2 regions of the Microbispora sp. CL1-1 genome follow, and region 1 is predicted to be linked to the other one. Evidence: predicted binding sites of a transcription regulator. Region 1 holds the regulator's gene; the other holds the start of a gene.
The links. The regulator HrcA, encoded in region 1, represses chaperone genes, less so after heat shock. The targets are predictions, from matches to a motif close to TTGGCACTCTCNNNNNGAGAGTGCCAA.
Positions count from the first base shown of each region.

Region 2: HCK04_RS37140 (FmdB family zinc ribbon protein) is a predicted target of HrcA. The motif match lies at 2,748-2,774, and genes of this name have one in related genera.

Region 1 covers NZ_JAATEK010000023.1:116,694-126,140, forward strand. Annotated here, with positions in the region: gene ybeY (rRNA maturation RNase YbeY) at 1-25, opposite strand, end outside; gene HCK04_RS25055 (PhoH family protein) at 54-1,076, opposite strand; gene HCK04_RS42735 (histidine triad nucleotide-binding protein) at 1,131-1,475, opposite strand; gene HCK04_RS25065 (SigE family RNA polymerase sigma factor) at 1,720-2,199, shown strand; gene HCK04_RS25070 (hypothetical protein) at 2,196-2,879, shown strand; gene HCK04_RS25075 (16S rRNA (uracil(1498)-N(3))-methyltransferase) at 3,032-3,766, opposite strand; gene dnaJ (molecular chaperone DnaJ) at 3,776-4,915, opposite strand; gene hrcA (heat-inducible transcriptional repressor HrcA) at 4,916-5,929, opposite strand; gene HCK04_RS25090 (DUF3097 domain-containing protein) at 6,375-7,181, shown strand; gene hemW (radical SAM family heme chaperone HemW) at 7,199-8,419, opposite strand; gene HCK04_RS25100 (CDP-diacylglycerol diphosphatase) at 8,800-9,447, shown strand, end outside.
Region 2 covers NZ_JAATEK010000057.1:20,063-40,521, reverse strand. Annotated here, with positions in the region: gene HCK04_RS37155 (M15 family metallopeptidase) at 1-283, shown strand, start outside; gene HCK04_RS37150 (SAF domain-containing protein) at 516-1,307, opposite strand; gene HCK04_RS37145 (S-methyl-5'-thioadenosine phosphorylase) at 1,522-2,328, opposite strand; gene HCK04_RS37140 (FmdB family zinc ribbon protein) at 2,391-2,732, opposite strand; gene HCK04_RS37135 (potassium/proton antiporter) at 3,142-4,629, opposite strand; gene HCK04_RS37130 (5-formyltetrahydrofolate cyclo-ligase) at 4,681-5,247, opposite strand; gene galU (UTP--glucose-1-phosphate uridylyltransferase GalU) at 5,281-6,186, shown strand; gene glp (gephyrin-like molybdotransferase Glp) at 6,191-7,375, shown strand; gene moaC (cyclic pyranopterin monophosphate synthase MoaC) at 7,372-7,863, shown strand; gene HCK04_RS37110 (MogA/MoaB family molybdenum cofactor biosynthesis protein) at 7,867-8,343, shown strand; gene HCK04_RS37105 (GNAT family protein) at 8,411-9,052, shown strand; gene HCK04_RS37100 (hypothetical protein) at 9,429-10,127, shown strand; tRNA gene HCK04_RS37095 (tRNA-Ala) at 10,178-10,254, shown strand; gene HCK04_RS37090 (sigma-70 family RNA polymerase sigma factor) at 10,373-10,873, opposite strand; gene HCK04_RS37085 (hypothetical protein) at 10,870-11,340, opposite strand; gene HCK04_RS37080 (DUF3995 domain-containing protein) at 11,419-11,943, shown strand; gene HCK04_RS37075 (patatin-like phospholipase family protein) at 11,930-12,721, opposite strand; gene HCK04_RS37070 (HAMP domain-containing sensor histidine kinase) at 13,036-14,481, shown strand; gene HCK04_RS37065 (TetR/AcrR family transcriptional regulator) at 14,527-15,213, shown strand; gene HCK04_RS37060 (amidohydrolase family protein) at 15,215-16,135, opposite strand; gene HCK04_RS37055 (WYL domain-containing protein) at 16,140-16,748, opposite strand; gene HCK04_RS37050 (cellulose binding domain-containing protein) at 17,064-17,888, shown strand; gene HCK04_RS37045 (hypothetical protein) at 17,999-19,507, opposite strand; gene HCK04_RS37040 (phospholipid carrier-dependent glycosyltransferase) at 19,624-20,459, opposite strand, start outside.

The sequences.
Region 1 (9,447 bases):
ACTCGTTGGCCACCTCGATGCTCACGGGGTCTCCTCACCCGTCATGGTCGCGCTCACCGCCGGTTGTTCCGCGGCCGCTTGTTGATCGCGCGCGGTTCCGACGCCATCGCGGCGTCGTACCGGCCGTAGGCGTCGACGATGTCGCTCACCAGCTTGTGCCGTACGACGTCGGCGCTGGTCAGCCTGCTGAAATGGATGTCCTCGATGCCGTCGAGGATCTGCTGGACGACCTTCAGGCCGCTGTCCTGGCCGCCGGGCAGGTCGATCTGGGTCACGTCACCGGTGACCACGATCTTCGAGTTGAACCCGAGCCTGGTCAGGAACATCTTCATCTGCTCGGGCGAGGTGTTCTGCGCCTCGTCCAGGATGATGAAGGCGTCGTTCAGCGTGCGTCCGCGCATGTACGCGAGCGGCGCGACCTCGATCGTCCCCGCCGACATCAGGCGCGGGATGGACTCGGGGTCGAGCATGTCGTGCAGCGCGTCGTACAGCGGCCGCAGGTAGGGGTCGATCTTCTCGTAGAGCGTGCCGGGCAGGAAGCCCAGCCGCTCCCCCGCCTCGACGGCGGGGCGGGTGAGGATGATCCGGTTGACCCGCTTGTTCTGGAGGGCCTTCACGGCCTTCGCCATCGCCAGATACGTCTTGCCGGTGCCGGCGGGGCCGATGCCGAAGACGATCGTGTGCCTGTCGATCGCGTCGACGTACCGCTTCTGGTTGACCGTCTTCGGGCGGATGGTGCGGCCCCGCGAGGACAGGATGTCCAGGGACAGAACCTCGGCCGGACGGTCGGTGGCCTGCCGCAGCATGTGGATGCTGCGCTCGACCGCGTCGGGGGACAACTCGGCACCCGAGCCGACCAGCTCCACCAGCTCCTCGAAGAGGCGCACGACGATGCCGCTCTCCTCGGGACTGCCGGTGATCGTGATTTCGTTGCCCCGCACGTGGATATCGGCGCTGAAGGCGCCCTCGATGACCCGTAGCAGCTCGTCGCCCGACCCGAGGAGGCTGACCATCGGCTGCCCCTCGGGGATGACTACCTTGGCCTGGGTCTTGTGCATTTGCTGTGACTCGGACATGGGCGGCCTTTGCGGCCCTGATCGCCTCCCTAGCTCCCTCCCCACTTTAGCCGCTCAGCCGGGGGGCCAGGTGAGGCCCCGGCCGCCGAGGACGTGCGCGTGGACGTGGAAGACCGTCTGCCCGGCGCCCTCTCCGGTGTTGAACACGATCCGGTAGCCGCTCTCGGCCACGCCCTCCTGTACGGCCACCGCGTGGCAGGCCTTGAGCAGGTCGTCTGCCAGGCCGTCGTCGGCCGCCGCCAGCGCGGCGGCGTTCTCGTGGTGGGCCCTCGGCACGACGAGGACGTGGGTGGGGGCCTGCGGGTTGATGTCGCGGAAGGCCAGCGCCCGCCCGGTCTCCAGGACGATGTCCGCCGGGACCTCCTTGGCCACGATCTTGCAGAAGAGGCAGTCGCTCACGCGCGAAAGCCTAGCCGTTGACACTAGTTGATGACTGCAATGATCCCCCGGGCTAGGGTGAGTGTGCGAGACTGCACCAGAAAACCCCCCTAGTGTCGGGCGAGGACACCACTGGGCCATGCCCCCTCATGATTCGGAAGAACGTAAACCCCCCGAGGATGACGAGCGTCCTATTGATGTGACCACCGAGACCCTCGTGGCCGACAGGTCGTTGGGAACGGTGCCCGTCGGGTGGGATGCCGACATGGCCGTGACGGCGCTCTACAGCGCTCACTATCGGTCACTGGTGCGTCTCGCCGTGCTGCTGGTGCGTGATGTGGCCAGCGCCGAAGAGGTCGTTCAGGACGCGTTCGTCGCCCTTCATGGCGCCTGGCGCAGGCTGAGGGACACCGACAAGGCACTGGCCTACCTTCGGCAATCGGTCGTGAACCGATCGCGTTCCGTGCTGCGGCACCGAGCGGTCGTCGAGAAGTACGCGCCCAAGGGGCTGCCCGACGCGCCCAGCGCTGAGAACGGCGCGATCGGCGAACTGGAGCGCTCGGCCGTCATCGAGGCGCTGCGCGGCTTACCCACCCGGCAGCGCGAGGCACTGGTGCTGCGATACTACGGCGACCTGTCGGAAGCCGAGATCGCCCACGCGATGGGGATCAGCAAGGGCGCCGTGAAGAGTCACACGGCCCGCGGCATGGCCGCACTACGGATGGCACTGGAGCAGTTCTCATGACCTTCCCTCCCGACGACGAGTACGGCGAGCTGCTCCGCCGTGCCCTGCGCGCGGAGGCGGACTCGGTCGTGCCGTCTCCCGATGGACTCGAAATCATCCGCGGGCGGATCGAGCAGCGTGGTCTGCGCGGCCTGCGGCACCTGCTGTGGCGGCGGGTCGGAGCGGCCGCCGCCGGGGCCGTGCTCGTGGCGGGCGCGGTCGTGATGATCGTCCCCGGCCTGCGCGACCAGGTGGCGCAATCAACGGGCATCTCCAACGCCGGCGACGAACGTGAGGACAACAGGGACACCTCGTCGGTGATCCGGCCGCCCAACCCGGCGGAGCCCTCGCGGCCGGTCGTGATCGTGCCCGTCACCCCGAGCCCGTCGCGCGAACGGCCCAGCCCGACCCCCACGCCCAAGACGGAGGCGACCACCAGACCGTCGCCGTCGCCGTCCGATCCCTGCGTCACGCCCACCCCCGAGGCCGGGGTGATCGAGCCCGACACGGCCCTCCCGCCGACGTGCTCGCCCACGTCGGTGACGCAGGAGACGCCCGTGACGACGCCGTCGGTCTCGCGCCGCCCGTCGTCGCCTCCGCGCACGACGTCCGCGCCCCCGGTCACCCCGAGCACGCCGCCTCCCGCGGAGGCGGCGACGCCCGAAGCGGCGGCGGCCCCGTCGCCCTCGCCCTCGCCCTGACCCGGCCCCCTGGTCGTCGGCCGGGGTCCGCGGCCCGGTGGACGGGCCGGTCCCGGCCTCCGAGTTGACGGGACGGCTTTGTCAGCCGTGGCGGGGCTATGCGCCGCGGCCGGACTATGAGCCGAGGCCGGGCTATGCGCCGCGGCCGTGCGTCACCAGCGGCCGCAGCGGGACATCAGGACGGCCGCCGCGGCCACGCCCGCAGTCGAGGTGCGCAGCACCGTCGGCCCCAGCAGGGCCGGCGTGGCTCCCGCGGCCCGCAACGTGGCGATCTCCTCGTCGGTGACGCCGCCCTCCGGGCCGACGATCATCACGATGTCGCCCGGCTCCTCCGGCAGGGGCAGGCGGCTCAGCGGCTCAGCGGCCTCCTCGTGCAGGACGACCGCGAGCGCCGCCGACGAGACGAGCGCGCCGACCGCCGCGGTCGTGGCCTGCTCTGTCACCTCGGGCAGATGGAAGCGCCGGGCCTGCTTGGCCGCCTCGCGGGCCGTGCCGCGCCAGCGGGCGAGGGCCTTGGCGGCCCGGTCGCCCTTCCACTGGGTGACGCACCGGGAGGCGGCCCAGGGGACGATCACGTCGACCCCGGCCTCGGTCATCATCTCGACCGCGAGCTCGCCCCGGTCGCCCTTGGGCAGGCCCTGGACGACCACCAGTCTCGGCCGGGGCGGCGGGACCTCATAGCGGCGCAGCACCTCGGCGGTCAGCGAGTCCTTCCCCGCCGCCGTGACCGTGCACTCGGCCACCCGCCCCGCGCCGTCGGTCAGGTCGATCCGCTCCCCCGGCCGCAGGCGGCGTACGGCGGCGGCGTGCCGCCCCTCGGGCCCGTCGAGGACGATCGTGTCCCCCGTCTGGCCGGCCGCGTCCGACAGGAACACGGGAACAGTCATGCGATCAGCTCAGCGGCCGTTGAAGGCGTCCCGCAGGCGGGAGAAGAAGCCCTGCTGGCCCGGGGAGAACTTGCCGGGCGGGCGCTCCTCGCCGCGCAGCTTCGCCAGCTCGCGCAGCAGTTCCTCCTGCTGCGGGTCGAGCTTGCTCGGCGTCTCGACGTTCACGTGGATCAGCAGGTCGCCTCTGCCGGTCTCGTTGAGCCGCTGGACGCCCTTGCCGTACAGGGGGATGACCTGGCCGGCCTGGGTGCCGGGCCGGATGTCGATCTCCTCCGCGCCGTCGAGGGTCTCGATCGTGAGCGAGGTGCCGAGCGCGGCGGCCGTCATCGGGATGGCCACCGTGCAGTGCAGGTCGTCGCCGCGCCGCTCGAAGATCTGGTGCGGCCGCTCGACGATCTCCAGGAACAGGTCGCCGGGAGGCCCGCCGCCGGGGCCGACCTCGCCCTCGCCGGCGAGCTGGATGTGCGTGCCGTCCTCGACGCCGGCCGGGATCCTGACCTTGATCGTGCGCCGGGTCCGCACCCGTCCCTCGCCCGAGCACTCCATGCAGGGGTGCCGGATGACGCTGCCGTACCCGCCGCACTGGGGGCAGGGACGCGAGGTCATGACCTGGCCGAGGAACGAACGGGTCACCTGCGACACCTCGCCGCGCCCGTGACACATGTCGCAGGTGTCGGGGTGCGTGCCGGACGCCGCCCCGGAGCCCTGGCAGACCTCGCAGACCACGGCCGTGTCGACCACGATCTCGCGGGTCGTGCCGAAGGCCGCCTCCGCCAGGTCGAGCTCGACCCTGATGGTGGCGTTGCGGCCCCGGCGGGCACGGGAGCGGGGCCCCCGCGCGGCGCCCGCCGAGCCGAAGAAGGCGTCCATGATGTCGCTGAACGGGAAGCCCGCGCCGAAGCCGCCGGCTCCGGCCCCCGCTCCGCCGCCACCGCCGAACGGGTCGGCGCCCATGTCGTACATGCGGCGCTTGCCCGCGTCGGACAGCACCTCGTACGCCTGGTTGATCTCCTTGAACCGCTCCTGGGTCTCCGGATCGGGGTTGACGTCCGGGTGCAGCTCACGGGCAAGACGGCGGTATGCCTTCTTGATCTCTTCCTGGCTGGCGTCGCGCCGTACGCCAAGGGTCGCGTAGTAGTCGTTGGACACTTATGACCCCGCCAGGATCTGGCCGACGTAACGCGCCACCGCGCGCACCGCACCCATCGTCACCGGATAGTCCATTCGTGTCGGGCCCAGCACTCCGAGCCGGGCCAGTTCTCTGTCGCCCGAACCGTATCCGGCGGCCACGATAGACGTGCCGCGGAGCCCGCTGTAGGGGTTCTCGGATCCGATGCGGACGGTCAGTTCGGAAAGCCCGCCGGTCTCCCCCAGCAGGCGGATGAGGACGACCTGCTCCTCCAGGGCCTCCAGCACGTCCCGCAGGCCGATGCTGAAGTCGGCGGCGGCCAGGTTGGCCGTGCCACCGAAGACGATCTTCTCCTCGTGCCGCTCCACGAGCGTCTCAAGCAGCACGGAGAGGATCGTGGCCGCCACCGGCCTGTCCTCGGGGGGCAGGCGGTCGGGAATGTCGGCCACCGTCTCCGGCACCTGGGACAGGCCGCAGCCGTCCAGGCACGCGTTGAGCACGGCGCGCAGATTCGCGATCCGGTCGTCGGCGATGGCCTCGGGCAGATCGACCACACGCTGCTCGACCCGCCCGGTGTTCGTGATCAGCACCAGCATGACCCGGCGCTCCGCGAGCGGGACGATCTCCACATGGCGGACCGACGACCTGGTGAGCGAGGGATACTGCACCACCGCGACCTGACGGGTGAGCTGCGCGAGCAGCCGCACCGTACGCATGACGATCTCGTCGAGGTCCACGGCCCCGGCGAGGAAGGTCTCGATGGCCCTGCGCTCGGCACCCGACAGCGGCTTGATCTGGGACAGCCGGTCGACGAACAGCCGGTATCCCTTGTCCGTCGGCACCCTTCCGGCACTGGTGTGCGGCTGGGTGATGTAGCCCTGCTCCTCCAGCGCCGCCATGTCGTTGCGGATCGTCGCCGGAGAGACGCCGAGGTTGTGCCTGTCCGCCAGGGCCTTGGACCCCACCGGCTCGTTGGTGGACACGTAGTCCTCGACGATGGCCCGCAGGACGGCGAGCTTGCGGTCGTCGAGCAATGTGTCACCTCCCTGTGCCTGGAAACACCGACTCTGGCACTCTGTGTTCCCGAGTGCCAAGTGTACGGCTACCACCCCACCTGGTGCGATAACGCGCAGGGGGGCACGGACAAGCGGGCTGCGAATCGACCGCAAGCCGCATGGCCGACTCTTCACCCTATGCACGAGCACCAGAGACCCGCGCCGGCCGAGGCGACCACGCGGGTTCCCCGCCCATGATGCCCCCGGCACGGCCCGGCGCGCCCCTGTGGCTGCCGCACCCGTTTCCCCCGCCGTACGCCGCTCCCCGGCCGATCCGGCCCCGCGCTGCTGTGGGTCCCTGGGTGCTCTTCGCCGTCCTGCCGGTCGTGCCGGCTTCCTGGCCGCGCCGATCGTGACGATCGTCGTACTCGCGCGCCGCTCCGCGGCCCGCCGCCGCAGGGCGTGATTTGCTAGCGTTCCCCGCATGTACGGGCGGGACGTGCTTTCCGGAGACTGGCGGCGGCCACGGCGGGGGCAGATCCCCGAGGTCCCGGCAGAGCCCGACCTCGTGGTGGAGGACGCCGAGGGCCGCTTCTGCGGCGCCGTGGTGGCCTGCGACAAGGAGGCCGTGACGCTGGAGGACCGGTTCGGCCGCAGGCGGGTGTTCCCGCTGACGCCCGCCGGGTTCCTCCTCGAAGGCAAACCGGTGACGCTGGTGCGGCCCCAGGCCGGCCCCAAGGGCCCGCTGCGGAGCGCCTCCGGGTCGATCGCGGTCGAGGGCCTGCGCGCGCAGGTCGCCAAGGGGAGCCGCATCTACGTCGAGGGCGTCCACGACGCCTCGCTGGTGGAGAAGATCTGGGGACACGACCTGCGGGTGGAGGGGGTCGTCGTCGAGTTCCTCGAAGGGGTGGACGACCTCCCTGCCATCGTCGAGGAGTTCGGCCCCGAGCCGGGCAGGCGGCTCGGCGTGCTCGTCGACCACCTGGTGCCCGGCTCGAAGGAGAGCCGCATCGCCGCCCGGGTGTCCGGGGACGACGTGCTCGTCGTCGGGCATCCGTTCGTGGACATCTGGCAGGCGGTCAAGCCCCGGGCGCTCGGCATCCCCGCCTGGCCGGACGTGCCGCGCGGCGTGCCCTGGAAGGAGGGCGTGATCGCCGCCCTCGGCTGGCGGATGGACCCCCAGGAGGCGTGGCGGCACATCCTGAGCCGGGTCACGACCTACGCCGACCTGGAGCCCGAGCTCCTCGGCCGTGTGGAAGAACTGATCGACTTCGTCACCGCCCCCGTTTAAGGGGTGAGATCCCGGATCTAAGGGGTGAGGTCCCGGACCACCGCGTCGGCGAGCAGCCTGCCGCGCAGCGTGAGCACGGCCTGGCCGGCCTTGAACGCCTCCACCTCCAGCAGTCCGTCCGCCAGTGCCCGCGCGCACGCCGTACGCGCCTGGGGGGCGAGGTCGGCCAGCGGGAGACCCGAGGCGAGGCGCAGCTCCAGCATGACTCTTTCGACGGCCCTGTCCTCCGCCGACAGCACCTCGCGGGCGTGCGCGGGCGAGGTCCCGGCCGCCAGCCGGGCGGCGTACGCCGCCGGATGCTTGACGTTCCACCAGCGGGTGCCGCCGACGTGGCTGTGCGCCCCCGGCCCGGCCCCCCACCAGTCGCCGCCGGTCCAGTAGAGCAGGTTGTGGCGGCAGCGCGCCTCGTCTCCCGCCGCCCAGTTGGAGATCTCGTACCAGCTCAGGCCCGCGGCCGTCAGCATCTCCTCGGCGATCAGGTAGCGGTCGGCCGCCACGTCGTCGTCCGGCATCGGCAGCTCGCCGCGCCGGATGCGTGCGGCGAGCCGGGTGCCGTCCTCGACGATCAGGGAGTACGCCGAGACGTGGTCGGGCCCGGCGGCCAGCGCGGCCTCCAGGGAGGCCCTCCAGTCGTCGTCGCTCTCCCCCGGCGTGCCGTAGATGAGGTCGAGGTTGACGTGCTCGAACCCGGCGTCGCGGGCCTCTCGTACGGCCTCGGCGGGCCGGCCGGGGGTGTGCCGCCGGTCGAGGACGGCGAGGACGTGCTCGCCCGCGCTCTGCATGCCGAAGCTCATCCGGGTGAACCCGCCCGCCCGCAGTTCCTTCAGGTAGGCCGGGTCGACGGACTCGGGGTTGGCCTCGGTCGTCACCTCGGCGCCGGGCCGCAGGCCGAACTCCTCGCCGATGGCGTCCAGGATCCGTACGAGGTCGGCGGCGGGCAGCAGGGTCGGCGTGCCGCCACCGAAGAAGACGGTCTCCACGGGCGGCGCGGCGTCTCCCAGCACGCGCCGGGCCAGCCGTATCTCCTCGACCGCGGTGGCGGCGTAGTCGCGCTGTGATGCGCCGGGCCCCAGCTCGGACGCCGTGTAGGTGTTGAAGTCGCAGTAGCCGCAGCGCGTCGCGCAGAACGGGACGTGGACGTAGAAGCCGAACGGACGGGAGCCGAGCCCGTCGAGGGCCTCGGACGGCAGCTCGCCGCTCGGGGGGACGGGATCGCCGTCGGGAAGCACGGAAGGCACGCTCTCCAGTCTGCCGCCACTTGCACCCTGCCCTCGACGCCCGGTCTGGTATCACTGCCGGTTTTTCGCTCTCGCCCGAATATCGCACGATATGCGATGCCGGAATATCTCTTATGAGCATTCGCCCGGCCGAGATTTCCGGGTCCGTTCGCCGCGCGCCAGGAGATTCTCTCGACCCCCCGGGGAAGTGTTCCGATCTTTCCTACGGAAAATCAAGCCTGCGCCAGGGGCTTTTACCGGCCACCAGAGAGGGGATCAACCTCGCCGAGTGCGTCGATCTTTCACTGACGACGCCGTTTCCGGTCTCGCGTACGGCCTGAACCGCAAGGCGCGCGAAGATCGCGGCAAATAGCAACAGATGCGGGTTGTCGGGGGTAGTCATGCATGAAAACGACGAGGCGAGCGAGCTGACGCGGCGCCGGTTCATCCAGTTCTCCAGTATGGCGGGCGCCACCATACTCACAGGCGCGAGCATTCTCGCCGGCGCCGGGCACGCGCTCTCCGCGCCTTCGCCGACATGCGGCCCAGACCCCGACGAAAATGATTGCGGCAATCCCCACAGTAAGGAGCCCCTCTGGACAAAAAGTCAGGACTGCTTCAAAAAAGGCACCTGCCTGCAGAACCACCCAGACTTCGTGGTGATGAAGGGCAACCCGAGCAAGAAGAAGTACGTCAACTACCTCCTCATCCCCACCAAGCGGATCAACGGCATCGAGTGTCCGTGGATCTGCTGCAGCACCGCACCGAATTATTGGAGCGCCGCCGACTACTGCGCCACCCAGCAGCCCACCGAGGTTCCCGCCCCGGTGGGATTGGGGATCAATTCGAGGCCGGCGAGACAGCTCGACCAGTTGCACATCCACATGGCGCGGGCGCGCCCGGAGTCCTATAACGACCTCGTCGCCCAGGACAAGCTGGCCGCCAGAACCGTAGAGAATTGGGCGGACACGCGCGTGTCGATCACCGGCTACAGCGAGCAGCACCACACGAACATCCAACACACCTACCGCGTGCTCATCTGGGGGGGA
Region 2 (20,459 bases), on a different contig from region 1:
CGGCACCTCGATGTGCATCTCGGACAGCTATCGCAGTCTGAGCGAGCAGCAGTCCATCTACTATCGGCGGCCCGGTTTCGCCGCCACTCCGGGCAAGAGCAACCACGGGCTGGGGCTCGCGGTCGACTTGTGCGGCGGGGTGCAGAACTTCCGGTCTGTCCAGTTCAACTGGCTGGAGGCCAACAGCAAGCGGTATGGCTGGATACACCCCGACTGGTCGTATCACAGCCCCTTCGAGCCCTGGCACTGGGAGTACGATCCCCAACTTGGCGCGAAACTCTGACGATCGCCCTCGGCCGAGCAACCTCGGCGCCGGGCGTTACGCCGGGTCCGAGGAGACGTTTCGGCAGGTCACGCGTGACCAGCGGGCCTGACGGCAGGCCGGGGCGGCGACGACGGACGCCCCCTGCACGCCGCAGGTGACCACCGCCTGATCGGCCCCGCTGCCGTTCTGACAAACCCCGGGCGCGCTCCGCCGCCCGGGCAAAGCCCCTCCACAGCCTGGGCACAGTCCGTCAGTGCGGGTGGATGGTCATCGACAGCCTGCCCTGTGCCTGGGCTTGGGCGAGCTGGGCCGCCTGCGCCGGGGTCGTGGCCAGCACCAGCAGCGCGCCGCCGTCCGTACGGCCGGGTGGCCGGGCGATCACCCGCACCTCCCGGGCGACGGTCCTGGCCTGGAAAGGCCCGTCCTCGAAGGCCGCCAGGACGTCGATCACGTCTCCCGGCGACAGCAGGCGGGCGGCGTCGGGATCGGCCATCCTGACCGGCGTCGCGACCAGACCCGGTTCGATGGCTGGCGTTCCCGCTCGCGCAGCCGACGCATCGGCTTGCGGGTCCGGCGCCCCTGGTGCCGCGGCCGGGCCGCCGCCGGCTGAGCCGACGTCCGCCGAATCACTGTCGGCCGCGCTGCCACTGGCTGAACCACCGTCGGCCGGGTCGCCGCCGCCCGAGCCGCCGCCGGCTTGGCCGCCGTACGCCTGCCCGGCCAGGGTCTGGCGGAACAGGGCCGAGCCGAGCAGCCGGGCGTCGGTGAGGAGCTCGCCTCGACGCAATGGACCGGCGAGCACGCGGCCCGAGACCGGGGTGCCCGGCGCGTACGCCCCGGCGGGCACCGCATCGGGCGGGAGCCGTACGACCACGACGTCGGCGGCTGCCAGACGGCCTCCGGGGAGATCGCGGGCGGCGGCGAGGACCTCCACCCCGTCAGGGGTGCGGACGGCCAGCAGCACGCAGGCCACCGCCAGACCGGCGAGGACGGCGGCGATCGGACGGCGACGGCGCGTCCTCAGCCGCTTCAGATCACGCATGACCATCTCGGTTTCGCCTCTCGCCTCCTTGCGAGCCTCCTTGCAAGCCTCCTCGCGAGGGCCGGTTGCATCGTGGACGCTTCACGCCGATGGCCCCCATGGATCGCCTGTCCAGGCGATGCCCCGGCGGCGGTGGCGCGCCGCCGGTTCCGCCGCCGGTTCCGCCGCCGATCGCGCGGCCGGACAGGGCCGTACGGCATGGCACGCATCGGCGTCAGGGGAGCTCGATCGGCAGCTTGATCCCGTCGAGGGCGTTGCCGCAGGGGCAGATGCGCTCCTCCGGAAGGGCCTCGACGACCTGCGCGACAAGCGTGCGCATCCGCTCCACGTTGGCGGCGAAGAAGGCCAGCACTTCCTCGTGGGTGACCCCCTCACCGGCCTCCACACCGGCGTCGTGGTCGGTCACGAGGGCGAGGGTCGTGTAGCAGAGGGCGAGTTCGCGGGCGAGCACGGCCTCGGGGTGCCCGGTCATGCCGATGATCGACCAGCCCGCCCCCGCGAACCACTTCGACTCGGCCCGGGTGGAGAACCGGGGCCCCTGGACCACGACCAGAGTGCCGCCGTCGACCGTGTCCCAGCCCGTCTCGCGGGCAGTGGCCACGGCGGCCGCCCGGCCGGAGGGGCAGTAGGGGTCGGAGAACGACACGTGGACCGCCCCGCCCGCGTCGTAGTAGGTCTGCTCGCGGCCCTGCGTGCGGTCCACGAGCTGGTCGGGGATCACGAGGGCGCCCGGGCCGATCTCCGGGCGCAGGGACCCGACCGCGCTGGGCGCGAGCACCTGGCGTACGCCGAGGGAGCGAAGGGCCCACATGTTCGCCCGATAAGGGATGCGGTGGGGAGGGAAGGTGTGGCCGCGGCCGTGCCGGGGGACGAACGCGACGGTTCGGTCGCCGATGCGGCCCACGGTGATCGTGTCACTCGGCGGGCCGTACGGCGTCGTGATGTCGATCTCTTCGGCGTCCTCAAGCAGGGAGTAGAACCCCGAGCCGCCGATGACCCCGATGTCTGCGCGATTGACCATGGGCCGACACTAGCGAACGGCGCAGCACGTCCGGCGCGTGCCGTCGGCCCCTGTGGATAACCTCAGGCGGCGGCGGTCGAACCGGACGACGACGTGCTCGACGAGGAGGCGCTCGACGACGAGGACGAAGACGAGCTCGTGGAGGTCGCGGGCTCCTTCTTGCCGGAGTCGCCGGACGACTTCGAGGACGTCGTCGTCGTGGTGGCCGTGGTCGTGGACGAGCTCGAAGAACGGCTGTCGGTCCGATAGAACCCGGAGCCCTTGAACACGATGCCAACCGCGGAGAAGACCTTGCGCAGCTTGCCCTGGCAGGCTGGGCACTCCGTGAGCGGGTCGTCAGAGAACTTCTGGACGGCCTCCAGCTGCTCACCGCAAGCGGTACAGGCGTACTGGTAGGTAGGCACTCGCTCCTCCTGAGACTGGCACTCGACCGGGTCGATTGCTAATGGTAAGCAGTCAACAAGCCCAAACGCCACTCCAGCCCGGTTTATTGCCCCGCGCCGTCCCATTCGCGCGCGCCAGGATCCCCGCCAAGATCCCCGCCGAGATCTCGCCGGGCTCCCGCCGAGATCCCAGCGGGTTCCCGCCGAGCCTCGCCCGCGATCCACGAGCGGTCCGCCCGCGATCCGTCCGCGATCCGTCCGCAGCCCGAACCGAGCCCTGAACCGCCGCCCAAACCGCCGCAGCCCGGACCGCCGCAGCCCGGACCGCCGCAGTGCAAACCGCGGCCCGGACCGCGTCACAAACCACCGCCCGGACCGCCGCAGCGCAAACTCAGCCCGGACCGCCACGCGAAAGCAGCCCCTACGACGGTCAGCCGCCGCGTTCGCCGTACCAGCCGGCCAGCTTGCCGCGGCGGCTGACGGCGCGCAGGCGGCGTTCGACCGTCTCCCGCTGGGCGGCCGTGGTGACCACGAGGAGCTGGTCGCCCGCCAGCAGCCGCGTCGTCGGCGTGGGCACGAACGACTGCCCGTTCCGTACGACGAGGGTGACCATGGCGTTCGCGGGCAGCCGGAGCTCGAAGATCTCCACACCGTGCATGAGCGAGCCGGGCGGGATGCGGACCTGCAGCAGCTCGGCGTTCAGCTCTTCCAGTGGCGCGGCCTCCACGTCGAGGTCGCGGGCCTCGCCCTCCGCCGCCAGGCCGAGCAGCCTGGCGAGGTACGGCAGCGTGGGCCCCTGGAGGATCGTGAACACGATGACGATGATGAACACGTCGTTGAACAGGCCCTTCGCCCCCGGCAGCCCGGCGGCCCAGGGGATCGCGGCCAGCACGATGGGCACCGCACCGCGCAGCCCGGCCCACGACAGGAACACCTGCTCGCGCCACGACAGCGCACCGAGGCGCAGGAGCCGGGCGATCGCCGCGGACACCACCACGGACGCCGGCCGGGCGACCAGGACCAGCAGCAGGCCCGACACCACGGCTGGGACGAGCACGCCCGGCAGTTCGCCCGGGTCCGCGAGCATGCCGAGCATGACGAACAGCCCGATCTGGGCGAGCCAGGCGGCGCCCTCCGCGAAGCCGCGCGTGGCGGCGCGGTGGGGGAGCCTGGCGTTGCCCAGGACCAGCGTGGTCAGGTAGACCGCGAGGAACCCGCTGCCGTGCAGCAGGGTCGCCCCGCTGTAGGTGATGAACGCCAGCGCCAGCACCGCGATCGGGTAGAGGCCGGAGGCGGGCAGCGCGACCCGGCGCAGCGCGTACACCCCCGCCGGGCCCACGGCGAGACCGACGGCCGCGCCGATGACGAGCTCGACGGTGGTGTCCAGCAGGATGTGCGGCAGCGAGAGCTCGAACGACGAGCCCGCGCTCAGCATGATCACGAGGATGACGGTCGGGGCGTCGTTGAAGCCCGACTCGGCCTCCAGGATCCCGGCGAGCCGGGGCGGCAGCGGCAGCCGTCTCAGCACGGAGAACACGGCCGCCGCGTCGGTCGACGCCAGGAACGCGCCCAGCAGCAGCGCCATGCGCCATTCCATGCCGAGCAGGACGGCGACGCCCGCCGCGAGCACGACGACGCTGACCGCGATTCCGACCGTGGCGAGCACGAGCGCCGTCGGGACGGCGTCGCGTACGTGTTTCCAGTTGGTGGTGAGACCACCCTCGGCGAGGATCACGGCGAGCGCGACCAGGCCGAGTTGCTGGGCCATCTGGGCGTTGTCGAAGTTGATGCCGATGGGGCCGCCCTCGCCGAGCAGCAGCCCGAGGCCGAGATAGAGGAGCAGCGAGGGAAGGCCGGTGCGATGCGCGATCCGTACGGACGCGATGGCCGCGATGACGACGACGGCGGACAGGAGCAGCCAGACGTTCAGACCGATCCGCTCCCTTCGCCGTCTCTTATGTCAATCTTGTCATATCTGTACCAAGCGGGCGATTCCGCTGGGAAGAGCAGCAAAGCGGACGCGCTGGTCATGCGGCTCGGCGGGAACCCCCTCCAGCAACTCGCCCTCGTGCAGGAGCGCCACCGTTGGCACATTCGGCCCGACGCGGGCGAGCGCCCGGTCGTAGAACCCGCCGCCGCGGCCGAGCCGTACGCCGGTCACCCGGTCGACGGCGAGGGCCGGCGCGATCACCAGCGCGGCGGTGCGGATCGCGTCGACGCCGCGCCGGACGTCCACCGGCTCCATGATTCCGTACGGACCGGGGACCAGGGAGTCGGGCCCGTCGTACACCGCCCAGTCGAGGTCGCCGTCCGGGCGCTGCACCGGCAGCATCACCGTGGCGCCGTGCTTCCACAGGGCCAGGATCAGTCCCTGCGTGGCCGGCTCGGTGCCCGTCGACCAGTAGCAGGCCACCAGGCCCGCCATCTGCACCCACGGCTGGTCGAGGAGTAACTCCCTGATGGCCGCCGACGACTCGCGCAACGTCCCGGGATCGAGCTCCGAGCGGCCGCGCAATATACGCCGACGCAGGTTCATCTTGTCCAAAGACTGCTCCGTTAGTGTCTACTCATGGCTGACTTCGATCCCGTGACCAAAGCCGTCGTGCCCGCCGCGGGTCTCGGCACCCGCTTCCTTCCCGCCACGAAGGCGACCCCCAAGGAGATGCTGCCCATCGTCGACAAGCCGGCCATCCAATACGTGGTGGAGGAGGCCGTCTCCGCCGGACTGCTGGACGTCCTCATGGTGACCGGCCGCAACAAGCGTTCGATCGAGGACCACTTCGACGTAGCGTACGAGCTTGAGGACGCTCTTCGCGCGAAGGGCGACGAAGAGCGGCTCAACCAGGTCAAGGAGCCCGTCGACCTCGCCACCATGCACTACGTGCGGCAGGGCGAGCCGAAGGGTCTCGGCCACGCCGTCCTGTGCGCCAAGCAGCACGTCGGCCACGAGCCGTTCGCCTGTCTGCTCGGCGACGACATCATCGACCCCCGCGACCCGCTGCTCAAGCGCATGATCGAGGCGCGCGCGACCTACGGCGGCAGCGTCATCGCGCTGATGGAGGTGCCGCGCGAGCAGATCTCCCTGTACGGCGCCGCCGCCATCGAACCGACCGACGAGGACGACGTCGTCCGCGTCACGGACCTCGTGGAGAAGCCCCCGGCCGACGAGGCGCCCTCCAACTGGGCCGTCATCGGCCGTTATGTGATCGACCCCGCCGTGTTCGACGTGCTGGAGCGCACCCCGCCGGGACGCGGCGGCGAGATCCAGCTCACCGACGCCCTGCGCACCCTTGCATCGATGGGCCCGGAGGAGGGCGGTCCGGTGCACGGCGTGTTGTTCCGCGGCCGTCGTTACGACACCGGCAACAAGCTGGAGTATCTGCAGACCGTGGTGCAGTTCGCCGCGAACCGGGACGACCTCGCCCCCGAGTTCCTGCCGTGGCTGCGGGAGTTCCTGGACAAGTCCGGACAGTGAGCCGATGAAACCCGTCGACCGCCATCTCGCCGACATCCTCGCGGTGGTGCGACCGCTCGCACCGCTGGAGGTCGAGATCGAGGCCGCCCTCGGCGCCGTGCTGGCCGAGGACGTCGCCTCGCCCGTCCCGCTGCCGCCGTTCGACAACTCGGCCATGGACGGCTATGCCGTACGGGCCGAGGACGTGGCCGCCGCGCCCGTCACGCTGCCCGTGATCGGGGACGTCGCGGCGGGGGACGGCGGGCTGAACGCCCTCGGCCCCGGCCTGGTCACCCGCATCATGACCGGGGCGCCCGTGCCCACCGGCGCCGACGCCGTCGTTCCGGTGGAGTGGACCGACGGCGGCACCGCCCGCGTACGGATCGACAGGCCGGCCCCGCCTGGCAACGCGATCAGGCGGGCGGGCGAGGACGTGCGGGCGGGCGACGTGGTGCTCCGCGAGGGCGTCAGGATCGGGCCCGCCCAGATCGGGATACTCGCCGGGGTGGGCCGCCGCCGGGTGCTGGTGCGGCCCCGGCCGAGGGTGGTCGTGCTGTCCACGGGTGCCGAGCTCAGCGAGCCCGGCACCCCGCTGGGCGCGGGCCGCATCTGGGAGTCCAACAGCTTCATGCTCGCCGCCGCCGTACGCGAGGCGGGGGCGCAGGGGTTCCGGGCCGGTTCGGTGACCGACGACCCCAAGGAGTTCATGGACACGCTGGACGCCCAGCTCGTGCGGGCCGACGCCGTGATCACCAGCGGCGGCGTCTCCATGGGGGCGTACGAGCCGGTCAAGGAGGCCCTGTCGCCGCTGGGCACGGTGACCTTCGAGAAGGTCGCCATGCAGCCGGGCATGCCGCAGGGCTTCGGCGTCGTGGGGCCCGACCGCGTGCCGATCTTCACGCTGCCCGGCAACCCGGTCTCGTCGTTCGTGTCGTTCGTGCTCTTCGTCAAGCCGGCCCTGCGGGCGATGCAGGGCCTTCCGGCCGGGCCGCCCGCGACCGCGCGCGCGGCCCTCACCGGGCCGGTGCGGTCCCCGGCGGGCAAGCGGTCGTACCTGCGGGCCGTGCTGACGGGCGAGAGCGTCGCACCGGTGACCGGGCAGGGCTCGCACCAGCTCGCGGCGCTGGCCGGGGCGAACGCGCTGATCGTGGTGCCGGAGGACGAGACCTCGCTGCCCGAGGGCGCCGAGGTGGAGGTGATACCCCTGTGAATGACGGCACTGCGAAGCTGACTCACGTGGACGAGTCGGGCGCCGCCCGGATGGTGGACGTCTCCGAGAAGGACGTGAGCGCGCGCACCTCCGTCGCGACCGGGCGCGTGCTGCTGTCGCCCGAGGCGGTGGCCGTGCTCCGCGCGGGTGACGTGCCCAAGGGCGACGCGCTCGGCGTGGCGCGGATCGCCGGGATCATGGGCGCCAAGCGCACTCCCGACCTCGTGCCGCTGTGCCACCCGATCGCCCTGACCGGCGTGAAGGTCGACCTCGCCGTCGTGGACGAGGGGGTGGAGATCACCGCCCGGGTCCGTACGGCCGACAGGACGGGCGTCGAGATGGAGGCGCTCACGGCCGTCACCGTCGCGGCGCTCGCACTGGTGGACATGGTCAAGGCGGTGGACCCGGCGGCCGTGATCAGCGACGTCCGGGTCGAGGAGAAGACGGGCGGCAAGACGGGCCACTGGACCCGGCCCGGACAGGAGTAAGGCGTGCGCGCGTTGGTGGTGACGGTGTCCAACAGGGCGTCCGCGGGCGTCTACGAGGACAGGTCCGGGCCGCTGCTGGCCGGCCTGCTCAAGGAGGCGGGCTGCGACCAGGTGGACGGGCCCCGCGTGATCCCGGACGGCGACGCCGTCGAGGCCGCGCTGCGCGAGGGCGTCGCCGCGGGCTACGACGTGATCGTCACCACGGGCGGCACCGGGGTGACGCCCCTCGATCTCACCCCGGAGATGACCCGCCGGGTGCTCGACCGGGAGATTCCCGGCATCGCCGAGGCCATCCGTCAGGTCAACCGGGAGAAGGTGCCGGCGTCGATCCTGTCCCGGGGTCTCGCCGGGCAGGCGGGCACGACTCTGGTGGTCAACCTGCCCGGGTCCTCCGGCGGCGTACGGGACGGCATGGCCGTGCTGACCCCGATCCTGGCCCACGTCGTCGACCAGATCCACGGCGGCGATCATGCCCGCTGAGCAGCCGGCCGAGACCGCGGCGCGTCCCGCGTGGCGCGTTGACCGTGTTCCGGTGGATGATTGACGAATGGATCGACTTCGCGGCTGGCCGGCAACCATGGCCGAGGGGCCCGTCGGGCTGCGGCCGCTGCGCCTGCGTGACGTCCGTGACTGGCGCGACACCCGGCTGCGCAACGCCGAATGGCTCCGCCCGTGGGAGCCGAGCAACCCCGAGACCCCGCTGTTCCGCACCGGTCTCGGGCCGTACGTCTCGATGGTCGGCACGCTGCGCCGCGAGGCCCGCCAGGGCATGGCCATGCCCTGGGTGGTCACGTACGAGGGGCGGTTCGCCGGGCAGCTCACCGTGGGCGCGATCGTGTGGGGATCGGCCCGCTCCGCTCAGGTGGGCTACTGGGTCGACGGCGCGCTCGCCGGGCGGGGCATCATCCCGACCGCCCTCGCCATGGCGGTGGACCACTGCTTCTTCACGACCGGTTTACACCGCCTCGAGGCCAACATCCGGCCGGAGAACCAGGCCAGCCGCAGGGTCGTGGAGAAGCTCGGGTTCCGCGAGGAGGGCATCCGCCGGCGTCAGCTGCACATCGACGGCGCCTGGCGCGACCACATCTGCTACGCGCTGACCGTGGAGGACGTGCCCCGCGGACTGCTCGTCCAGTGGCGCCGCACCATGAACTCGGCCGCCCGCCGCAGCGAGTCCAGCCCCGGTTAGGAGCCGGCGTACGGCCGGCTGCAATCGAAGGACAAGCCGATCACTAGCGGGCGCTGTGATGCTCGGTGGCACTCGACAGAAACCGTGTCACCGGAGGCATCGCCATGAGCAAGCGGATCCCGTCCCTCCCGCCCCGGCCGCCGCTGGCCCACCGGTAGCGGCCCGCACGCGCTGGCCTGTGGAAATCGCGCGTTCGCACGGGATCGAATTACATGAAGAGCTTTGACGATCTCGCGACACACCGGACTGAATGCTCGTCATTCAGTGACACACAGTCCTACGGTGCGTGACGTGAACACCTCTCCGCCGACCCAGGGCCACGGATGTGTTCACCATGCCCTCCGGCACGCCCGTACGGCGGTCCGGAGGTGGCCGCATGGGTAGTGCCCTGCTCTACCTGGCCATCGTCGTCATGTGGCTCAGCGTCCTGCTGCCCATGTGGCTGCGCCGGGACCGGCACACCGACGACGAGCTGTTCGAGGAGCAGGCCGTGGCGAACACGCTGTCCGAGCGGCCCGCCGCCGACTGCGCCGAGGCGCCGGAGGCCTCGGACGACGCCGATGACGCCGACGATTCCGACGGGGATGCGGACGGAGGCGACGCCGACACGGTCGTCACCCCGCCGGCCGTCGCCGCTTCCGACGCGGCCCCGGGCAACGAGACCGTCACGGCCGACCAGGTCGCGGCGGAGCGGCATGCGCGGGCCCGCCGTGTCGCCGCTCACCGCCGCGCCCGGATCCTCGCCCGGCGCAGGCGGCGGCTCCTGTGGAGCATCCTGCTCGTGCTGGCCTCCGTGGTCACCGCGGCCGTACGCGTGATGCCCTGGTGGGCGGTCGCACCCTCGGGCGTGCTCCTGCTCGGCTACCTCGCCGTGCTGCGCGTGGCCGTACGCGCGGACAGGGAGCAGCGGGAGAGGGCCGCCCGGATGCGGGCCGAGCACCTGCGCCGCCGGCGGGAGCGCCGCCGCGCCCTGGCCGAGGCGGCCCGCGAGGCGGAGATCATCAAGTTCGAGGCGCGCAGGCGTGTGCAGGTCTTCGACCAGTACGCCGACGGGCGCCGCGCGGCCGGGGACTGATTTGGTGGCGCGAACACCCCGCAGAGTTTGCTAATCTAGTCGAGGTCGTTGGGGCTATAGCGCAGTCCGGTAGCGCACTTCGTTCGCATCGAAGGGGTCTGGGGTTCAAATCCCCATAGCTCCACCACGACGAAGGCCCGTCAGGTGATCCACCTGGCGGGCCTTTTCGCTGCCCCGGGCCGCCGGGAGGTACGGCCACCGCCTTGTTCCCGCCGCAGCCAGCGCACATGTGGTCCGAACCTGGGTCATGACTGCCAGGCCCGCCTGAAGCTCTCGCGGGCCCGGTGCAGGCGCGACTTGACCGTGCCGGCCGGCACGTCGAGCAACCGGGCCGCCGCGCTCTCCTCCAGCCCTTCCAGGTCGCGCAGCACGAGCACCGCGCGGTGTTCGGGGGACAGATGCCCCAGCACGTCCCTGATGTCGGCGGCGCGTTCGACGTCGACCGGGGAGGGCAGCTCGGTCAGCTCGGCGGCCACCGTGCGGCCCTCCCGCTTGGCGATCCGCACCGCTTCCCGTACGGCGATCGCCCGTGCCCAGCCGTACAGGGCGGCGGGTTCCTTCAGCGTGCGCAGGTTGCGGAAGACCGCGATCAGCGCCTCCTGGGCGGCGTCGGCCCCGGCGTCCAGCGCGATCGGGCCGCAGATCCGGCCGAGGTAGGGCGTGAGCTCCTTGAGCAGGTCGTTCATCGCCACGGTGTCGCCGCGCTGGGCGGCCACCACCAGGGCGGCGGTGTCGTGCGCGGTCATCGGGCGGTCTGCCCGGCCTGGAGAGCGAGGGCGGCCAGGGCGCGCTCGCCCGCGGCGCGTACGCCGATGGGGATCAGCGCCGCGCGCCCGGGGACGCGGACGCCGCCGGTCTGGGCGACCAGGGTGCCACCGGGCACGGCGGTGGCCGCCAGGCCGATGAGCAGGAAGCGGCTCTGCATCCAGCACCAGCCGGGCTGAAGATCCACGTCGAAACGGGCGCGCATGCCATACCTGCTGCGGGCCCGTGCCACGAGCCGGCCCCCGCCCAGGTCCGCGTCGATGGTCAGGCCCCTCATGTCGGGCTCGAAGGTGCCGAAGCTCCTCTCCAGATCGCTCGCGATGCCCCACACCACGTCGAAGGGGGCCGGGATCGTGCGCTCGCTGACGTACGCGCCCGCGATCGCGGAGGCGAGCACGCGCAGCCGTCGCACCGGGTCGAGCTCGGCGACAGGCCAGGACGAGGACATGGTCATGTCCTTTCAGAGGAGGCGAAGGCCCGGAAGGTTCCATGGAACCTCCTCGGCGGGCGGCCCCTCCTCCAGGGTGTGAACACTCGAACGCGCAAGCGCCTCGCGAACCTGGTCGCCGGAGTTCTGCTCACCGACGCGGCGGCACACCTCTACTGGACGACGGGCCGCACCTGGCCCGCCCACGACGTCAGGGCCCTGTCTCTCGCCGTGCTGAACATGGAGGTGCCCTTCACCCCGCCCGTGCTGATCCCGCTGGTCGCCGCGCTGACCACGGGCGCCGCCGCGGTGGTGGCCCGCTCACGCGGACGAGGCGGCAGGCTCGCCTCGCTGGTCACCCTCGCGGTGGGCTGCGGGGTGCTGCTGCGCGGGGCGGCGGGCCTGGTGTGGGCGTTCGGCATCGGCGCCGACACCGGCATGCCGTTCTACTGGCTCAACCTGTTCCTCTACACCCCCGCCTGCCTGGTGATGCCGGCGGCGGTCGTCGCGGTCCAGGCCGGCGATCCGGCTACTACGGTGTTCGGCGGCCGGCTGATGCCCGCGCTGGTCTTCGGCCGTCCGCGTCCGGAGCCGGCCGGCACCAGGGGGTTCACATCCCTATAGCTTCACCACGACGAAGGTCCGGCAGGTGATCCATCTGCCGTGCCTCTCCGCTGCCTCTGCCACGTCCTGGATGGCTCATCTCCTGCCCGGTCGTGTTCCAGTACGGAGGGTCGTTCCACACGTGGGCGGCCTCGGCGGCCATGCGGATGCCCACGGCCTTGCCGGCCATGGCCGCGGGTGCGCGGCGCGACGGGTCGTCGATGTACGCGCGCCCGCTGATCGACACCGGTGGCCGGATGCCTGGCCCGGTACCTGCCGCGACCGCGTGCACCAGATCGACCCGCTTTCCGCGTCGAAGACGGCCGGTTCTCCCGAGCCGGCGTCGACGGCGGGGATCAGAAAGCGCGTTTTTCGGCCAGCCGCGGACGTCTCCGAGCCGGCGCCCGATCTCCGCGATGTGCTCCTCTTCGGGCGGCGTGACCGCAGTTCGCGCAATACGCCCCATTCGTACGCCGAACTCCTGGGGGCTCTTTGACCTCTTCAGCGACCAAATCAGGCCTATTACTCCCATGGCGGTCGGTTTCGCGAGGCGTTCGCCGTACACGAGTTGTGCCTCCAGCGGCTTCTCGGGGTGGAGGCCCGCGGCGATCTGAGCTCCCACCACGGCATCGGCGGAGGTGCCCGCGATGAGGCTGGCGTCGCGTACGTCGATGCCCTGCTCGGCCCGGCCGGCGAGACACCCGCCTCCCAGGCGATCCCGGTCGGCCCGCCGCCGAGAACCAGCGCTCTCCCGCCCAGGGGCCCCTCCCCGCTTGCCGAATCCCTGCTGTCGAATCACTGCGACATGGTTGAGATGAGGGAAACTGAGTATGTCGTACTCGATTTTGTGGGCCTGCGCGCTCCCGGGATGACACACCCGATCAGGAGGGGCGAATCGCTACCCGGCCATGCAGGGTGCGACGCTGGAGACGCTTTTATCGCCGTCCGAGCTGCCGTGGGAGCCCGCACAGGGGGACACGCGGACGAGAGACGGGGAAATCTTGGTGTTCCGCCGGAGACGTGGAGGGGCCCTGGCGGCCTACCGATATAGGACAGGCATTTCTTTTCCGGTTCTTTCCGCCGCATATGGTCCACTGGCCGGGAGGGGGGAGGATGCGCCTGCACGACCGTTTCTCCATCACGTTTCGCATCACTCTGTTCACCGGGGTGATGGCGACTTTCCTGTGCGCGCTGCTGGCCCTGTCCATAATGACGGGCATCCATCATTACGTCAGTGACGACGTCGAGAGGGAGATCTCGGCGGCGGGCGGCCGCGTGGCCGTCCAGATCGAGCGGGGGCAGATGACCTACCCGCTCGACGTCTACAAGAGCCGCGATCTCCAGGTGGTCGACCCGTCCGGCCGGGTGGTCGCCGCGACCGCGAATATGCGTGGCAAGCCGAGAATGGCGAACTTCATTCCGCCGGACACCAGGAACAGCATCAGTCGTGTCGTGTGCGGCGATGACTTCGCGGCCCCCGGATGCAACGTCGTCGTGGCCCAGTGGGCGCACCGCAGCGGCGAGAGATGGCTGGTCTACAGCGCGGCCCCGCAGGTGCCGCCGTGGGTCGATCCCTGGCTGGCCTCGCTGGTGGGACTGAGCGCGGCGGCGCTGGCCGCGGCCATCACCTATCTGGGTTACCGGGACGTGCGGGCATCGCTCAGGCCGGTCGACGCCATCCGCACGGAACTGGATGAGATCAACGAGACCTGTCCCAGCCGCCGGGTGCCGATGCCGCCCGCGCGAGACGAGATCCGGGCGATGGCCGAGAGCGTCAACCATACGCTGAGCCGGCTCGACGGCGCGTTACAGCAGGTGCAGAGCGCGCTGCAACATCAGCGCCAGTTCGTCTCCAACGCCTCCCATGATCTGCGTACGCCGATAGCGGCCATGCGCGCCGAGGTGGAGGACGGTCTCCTCGCGCCGGAGGAGACCAGCGTCTCCCAGCTGGGCGAGGCCATCCTGCCCAGTCTCGAGCGGCTGGAGGCGATCGTGCACGACCTGCTGACCATCGAGCGGCTGGAGCACGGTGTCTACGGCGAACAGGCCAGGATCGATCTGGCCGTGCTCGTGGCCGCGGAGTTGCGGGGACGCGCGCAGAAGACCAAGCGGTACGAATGCGCACTCAAGCCCGGCGCCATCGTGGCCGGCGACAGGATGCGCCTCGCCCGGTTGCTGACCAGCCTCTTCGACAACGCCGAACGGCATGCCAGGTCGAAGGTCTCCGTGTCCGTACGGCACGAGGCCGGCGAGGGGCGCGGCACCGCGGTGCTGGAGGTCGGCGACGACGGGCCGGGCATCGATCAGGACAAGCGCGAGATCGTGTTCGACCGGTTCACCCGGCTGGACACGGCACGCAGCAGGAACGCCGGAGGCGCGGGGCTGGGGCTGCCGATCGCCCGCCAGATCGCGGAGGCCCACGGGGGCAGCCTGAAAATCGAGGACAGCCCGGTCGGCGCCCGCTTCGTCCTGCGCCTCCCGGCCGTTTGCGACCCGACGATGGCGGCCCGGGCCGGCGACGGCGTCCCCGGTGAGAACGACCCCAGTGAGCCGTGCTGAACATCGCGTTTGACGGAGTGAGTGCTCACTCCGTACATTGAGGGCATGACGGACACCACTCCCCGCCGGCGTGCGCCGGCCATGAGCACCGAGCAGCGCAGGGCGATGATCGTCGCCGCCGCGCTTCCGCTGGTCGCCGAGCGCGGCGCCGCCGTCACCACGAGCCAGATCGCCCGGGCCGCCGGAATCGGCGAGGGCACCGTCTTCCGGGTCTTCGCCGACAAGGACGAGCTGCTCGACGCGTGCGTGACCGAGGCGACGGACCCCGGTCACGTGCTGCGCGAGCTGGCCTCGATCTCCCTGGACGACCCGCTCGCCGACCGGCTGGCGCAGGCGGTCGAGGCGCTGCGCGCCCACCTGGAACGCATGGGAGCCGTGATCGGCGCCCTCCACGGCACCGGCCACCGCCTCGAACGCCGCGGACGGCAGGGCGAGGAAAGCGTCGGGCAGGCCCCGCAAAGCGGCGGGCGGGCCCAGGAAGGCAGGCCCGGAGGCGGCGGCGCCTCGCGAGGCAGGGAGGCCTCGATGAGGGCGATCCACGAGGCGATGGTCGAGCTGATCGAACCCGACCGGGCGGCGCTCCGCCTGGAGCCCGAGAAGATCGCCTCCGTCTTCATGGGAATGCTCTTCGTCCGTCCTCAGGCCGCTTCCGGCGGCGTGGAGGCGTCCCCGGAGGAGCTCGTGGACATCCTGCTGCACGGCACGCTCAAGACCCCCGGGAGCGCGGCATGACCTATGAGGTCATGTCCTCGGCCTGACCGAGGCCGAAGATCTTGGCGGCGTTGTCGTGACAGACCGCGCGGAGCCACTCGTCTCCCAGGTCCAGGTCGGCCAGGGCCGTCAGCGCCTCGCCGTACGGATAGGGGATGTTGGGGAAGTCGGTGCCGAGCAGGACGCGGTCCTGCAGCTCCAGCAGCAGCGGGACGGCCTCCCTGGGGAACGGCGCGGTCTCCTCGGTGAAGCCGGTGAAGGCCATCGTCGTGTCCAGGAAGACCGCCGGATGCCGCAGGGCCAGATCGAGGAACTCGGCATACTCGGGCGTGCCCATGTGGGCGATCACGAGCGGCAGCCTGGGATGCCGGGAGAGCAGGGCCGCGATCGGTTCCGGCCCGGTGTACGGCCCGGGGGCCGGGCCCGACCCGCAGTGCGTGACGACCGGGATGCCGTGGTCCTCCAGCAGCCCCCAGACGTCGTCGAGCAGCGGGTCGTTCGGGTCGTACGCGCCGACCTGGAGATGCGCCTTGAACACCCGGGCGCCCCGCTCGATGGCCTGCGCGACGTATCGCCCGGCGCCGGGCTCGGGGAAGAACGTGGCCGTGTGCAGGCAACCGGGCACCCGGGCGGCGAAACCGGCGGCCCAGTCGTTCAGCCACTCCGCCATGCCCGGCTTGTGGGGATAGAGCATGGAGGTGAACGCCCGCACGCCGAAGGCCCTGAGCCGCTCGACGCGGTCGTCCTCGGCCAGCCGATAGGCGATCGGCCAGGGCCGGCCGACCAGCGGCCCGGCGGAGTCGAAGTAGGCCCACACCTTGGTCAGGACGCGTTCCGGCATGAAGTGGGTGTGGACGTCGATCAGGCCCGGCAGGCCCAGCTCCCGCCAGAACGCGGTCACGCGTCGGATGTCGTCGCCTGCGGCGGATGTCTCGTCCGGCATGACCTCACACGTTATCCGCTCGCCGTCCGCCCGCCGCGTCGAGGTAGCGTCCGGCCGGCGCGCGCAGATGATCGCGCAGCTCGGGCGGGTCGAGCACGGTGCAGGGCACGTCGAGCCCGGTGAGGAAGGCGGTCAGGTTGTGGAGCGAGTCGCCGCCGGTCTCCAGCACGCAGGCGTCCGCGCCGTCGGCGCGCGGCAGCCCGGCCGCGGCGGTGAGCCGCGCGCCCACAACATCGGCGGGCGCGTGCAGCCGTACGACGGCCCGGTGCCTCCAGGCGGCCGAGCCCGCTCCGCGTACGACGTGGGCGGCGGCGCCGTCCTCGGGCGGTTCGCGCGGGGTGAAGCGGGGGCCGTTCGGGACGCGGAGCCGCATCCGGTCGGCGCGGAAGGTCCGCCAGTCGTCGCGGTCGACGTCCCAGGCCGGCAGATACCAGCGCCGGCCGGTGAAGACGAGCCGGTGCGGCTCGGCCGTACGGCGTCCCTCGCCGCCTCGGTGGCCGAGGTAGTCGAACCGCAGGGTCTCGTGGTCGCGGACGGCCGCGGCGATCGAGATCAGCGTCTCGGGGTCCACCGTGGGGCCGTGCCCCGGCACCGCGACCGTCGCGGCGCGCACGGCCTCGATCCGGTGGCGCAGCCGGGACGGCCGGACAGGTTGCTGTCGATGGGCGCGAAACAGCACGAGTCGCCCACGGAGCGCGGCCCGGGTTCGTCACGGCCTCGGTCGCCGACCCGTTCGGCAACATCCTCGGGATCATGCGCAACGCCCACTACCTGGAGGTCCTCGAAGGCCGCGGATGAAAGTTGCAGCGCCGTGCCCCGCCCACCAGGCGCGTACGGCCTGCCGCTCCGGCGTACGTTGACCGGCCCGCCCTCCGCTGTGGACGATCGCCGTCACCGGGACCGCCGATCGACACGAGGGATGCGGACGATGAGATCGAAGAAGGAGATCAGCGCCTGGCTCACGGCGGTGCTCCTGGCGGCCGCCGCGCTGTTCGCGCCGCTGGCGGCAGAGACCGGGGCGGGAGCCGCGACGGTGACGACGCCGCTGCTGGCGGCCGCGTCGGCGATGCCCTGCAACACCGGCCCGGCCTCTTCGGCGGCGCCGCAGAACACGCCGCCGAGCGCCCCGGGGACGCCCGAGGTCGTCCATGTGTTCCTGAACTCGGTCACCCTGCGCTGGGCGCCCGCCACCGACGAGGACGGCATCGCCTGCTACTACGTCAGGGAGGGCACAACCAACGTGGCGACCTTCCAGCCCGCGGCCACCGAGGGCACCTTCGCCCTGCCGTGGCCGCCCTACGGCGTCCCCTACGAGGACCACGAGCTGCACGTCGTGGCCGTGGACACGAAGGGCGCGGTGGGGCCCGCGTCCGAGAGCGTGACGGTGCGGGTCCACAACGACGTCATCGTCACGACCTCGCCGTCGGTCCCGGCCCAGGGCGCCTGCCGGGTGACCTACCAGGCGTACCCCTGGTCCAGCGGGATGACCGTGAACATCTCGATCACCAACACGGGCACCCAGCCCGTCAGGGACTGGCGGCTCACGTTCACCTTCCCGGACACCGGCCAGCAGGTGACCTCGGGATGGGTGGCCACGTGGTCCCAGACCGGCACACAGGTGACGGCGGAGGCCCCGGCCTGGGGCAAGGACCTCACTGCCGGCGCCTCGATCACCATCGGCTTCAACGGCACTCACACGGGAGTCAACCCGACCCCGGCGCAGTTCAGGCTCAACGGCTCCGTCTGCGCCTGAAGCCTCCCCGGGGCCTGCCGCCGTCCGCGCCCGGTGCCCGCCATTGGCGGCGTACGCGGCACCGCTTCGGACGGCGGAAGGCCGGGTCGGCCGAGGTCGGTGGAGTGCGTTCAGCCCAGGCCGGCGTACTGGCGGGGCCGCAGGGCCTGGGCGCGCAGCGCGGCCAGCGCGGCGCGCCGCCCGGCGTCCGTGAGCCGCCACGGCGCGTCGTCGCCCGCCACCCGCGTCACGGGCTCGCGGCGCGTGCCCTCGGGCGCAGAACCCGTCGCCCGCGGCGCCGAAGCCGTCGCCTGGCCTTCCTGAGCCGCGGCCCCCGGCTCGGGGCCGACGAGGCCCGAAGCGTCGGCGCCCGAAGCGCCGGGGCCCTGAGCGTTCAGGCCCGGAGCGTCAGGGCCCTGAGCGCCAGCGCCCTGAGTGTCGAAGCCCAGCGTGTCGAGGCCCAGGGCGTCGAGGCGGTGGCGGAGCCGGGAGAGCGGGCCGGTGAGGTCGGCGCCGCCGACCCGGCCGCCGTCCGTGGCGCGCCAGCCCTCGCCGTTGACCACCTCGGCGATCCGGGCGCGCAGGTCGCCGTCGCGCACCACGTCGCCGTCCACGAGGATCATCAGCGCCGACTCGCGGATGGAGACCTCGAAGTCGTGCTCCCCGGGCGCGGGGACGAGCAGCGTGGGCGCCGCCGCGTCCCACATGGCGGCGCGGTCGTCCAGCAGGTTTCTGCCCGTGGTCGTGAGCACCAGCCTCCGGCCGCTGCGCCGCAGTGCCCCGAGATCGTGTACGGCGATCTGCCGCAGCTCGGTGAGCGCGGGCACGTCGGCCTCGCCGCGTACGGCCCCCGGCCTGGTGGGATTGCCCCAGCCGAACCGGTCGGCCGCCTCGGCGGCCACGGCACGCCCGACGTTGAGCCGCTCGGTCAGGCGAACCCCGGTGCGGGCCAGGCCGAGCAGCCACCGCAGCGGTTCCAGGTGGGGCTCGTCCGGAGCCGCGATGGGGGCGTGCAGCCGCACCTCGAAGGGCTGGGCGAGCTCGCGGCGGGCGGTGCCGCGCCCGAGCACCCAGCGGTTCAGCCGCTCGCCGTGCACCCGGTGCAGCCAGCAGTCGCCGCCCAGCTCCGGGCGGGGCGCGGTGAGCCACCGGCGGGTCAGCTCCTCGCGGTCCACCGGGTCGCCGGTGACGATGGCCAGTTCCAGGGCGGCCGCGCACGCGACGTGCGCCCCGAGCTCCTCCGGCCCCATGATCGAGCTCCATGACAGCTCGGCGACGTCCGGGGGCAGCACCCCGGTGGCCTCCAGCTCACGGTGGTAGGCCGCGGCCCCGGCCTCCTCGCCCTCCCTGGCGTACGTCATCAGGATGCGTGCGGTGGCCGGGGAGTCGCACAGGGCGGCGTAACGCTCCATGCCCGCGAGCCTGAGCAACCGGCCGAGCGCCCTGGCGATGGTCGCCTGGTCGCCCGGCACCTTGATCGGCAGCGTGTACCAGAGGAACTCGCACACGTCGAACTGGCTGATGGTCTCCAGCGCCTCGCCGCCGGCGAGCCACTCGACCGCGACGCGGGCGGGCTCGGCGACGTCCGGCTCGGAGCGCTCCAGCAGGGCGAGGAGCGCGGCGACGTCAGGTGCGGGCATGACCCGCAGTCTGCCGTATCGACCCCATCGTTGACGACGACCGGGCATCACTCGCGACCACCCCCCCTCTGGGTGCACCATAGGGCGCACAGTACGCGCCCAACGATACGGGGGTGTCAGATCCACGAGTCGAACAGCATCCTCGCGTGCCAGGATTCGTACGGGACGGATTCGGCGCCGATCACGGGATAGAGCCAGCCGAAGTTGACCAGGGCCAGGAGCACGAACGCGCCGACCACGGCCGTGCCGACCACGCGCCGGTTGGGCCGGGCCGGATCCTCCTTGCCGATGATCAACCCGCAGGCCAGCACGAGTGCGAGGATCATGAACGGCACCATCGGCATCGCGTAGAACATGAACATCGTCCGGTTGTCCGCGATGGCGAAGTAGAACCACGGCAGCCATCCGGCGGCGTAGCCGAGCAGCACCGCGCCCGCCCGCCAGTCGCGGGTCGCGACATACCAGGCGATCATGCCGATGAGCGCGATCAGACCGGCGTACCAGATGACCGGCGTCCCGGTGCCGAGCACCGCCCAGGAGCAGGAGTCGGCGCCGCAGTTCTTCGGCGACTCGTAGAAGAACGCCACCGGGCGCAGCAGCAGCGGCCACTGCCACGGCTCGGACTGGTACGGATGGCTCGACTCCAGACCGGTGTGGAAGCTGAGCACCTGCTTCTGGTAGTCGAACCAGGAGCGGAGCGAGTCGATGATGAAGTAGACCGGGCCGCTGGAGGTCGCCTGGTCCCAGTTGCGCCCGTAGCCCTTGTCGGTGACGAACCACCCCGTGAACGACACGATGTAGGTGAGGACCGGGACGGCCGCCATCCACGCCGTGGCGAGCGGCAGGTCGCGGCGGATGACCGTGCCGTACGGCCGGGGCGTGCCGACGGCCCGCCGGGCGCCCGCGTCCCACAGCAGCGTCATGATCGCGAAGGCGGCGATGTAGAAGCCGC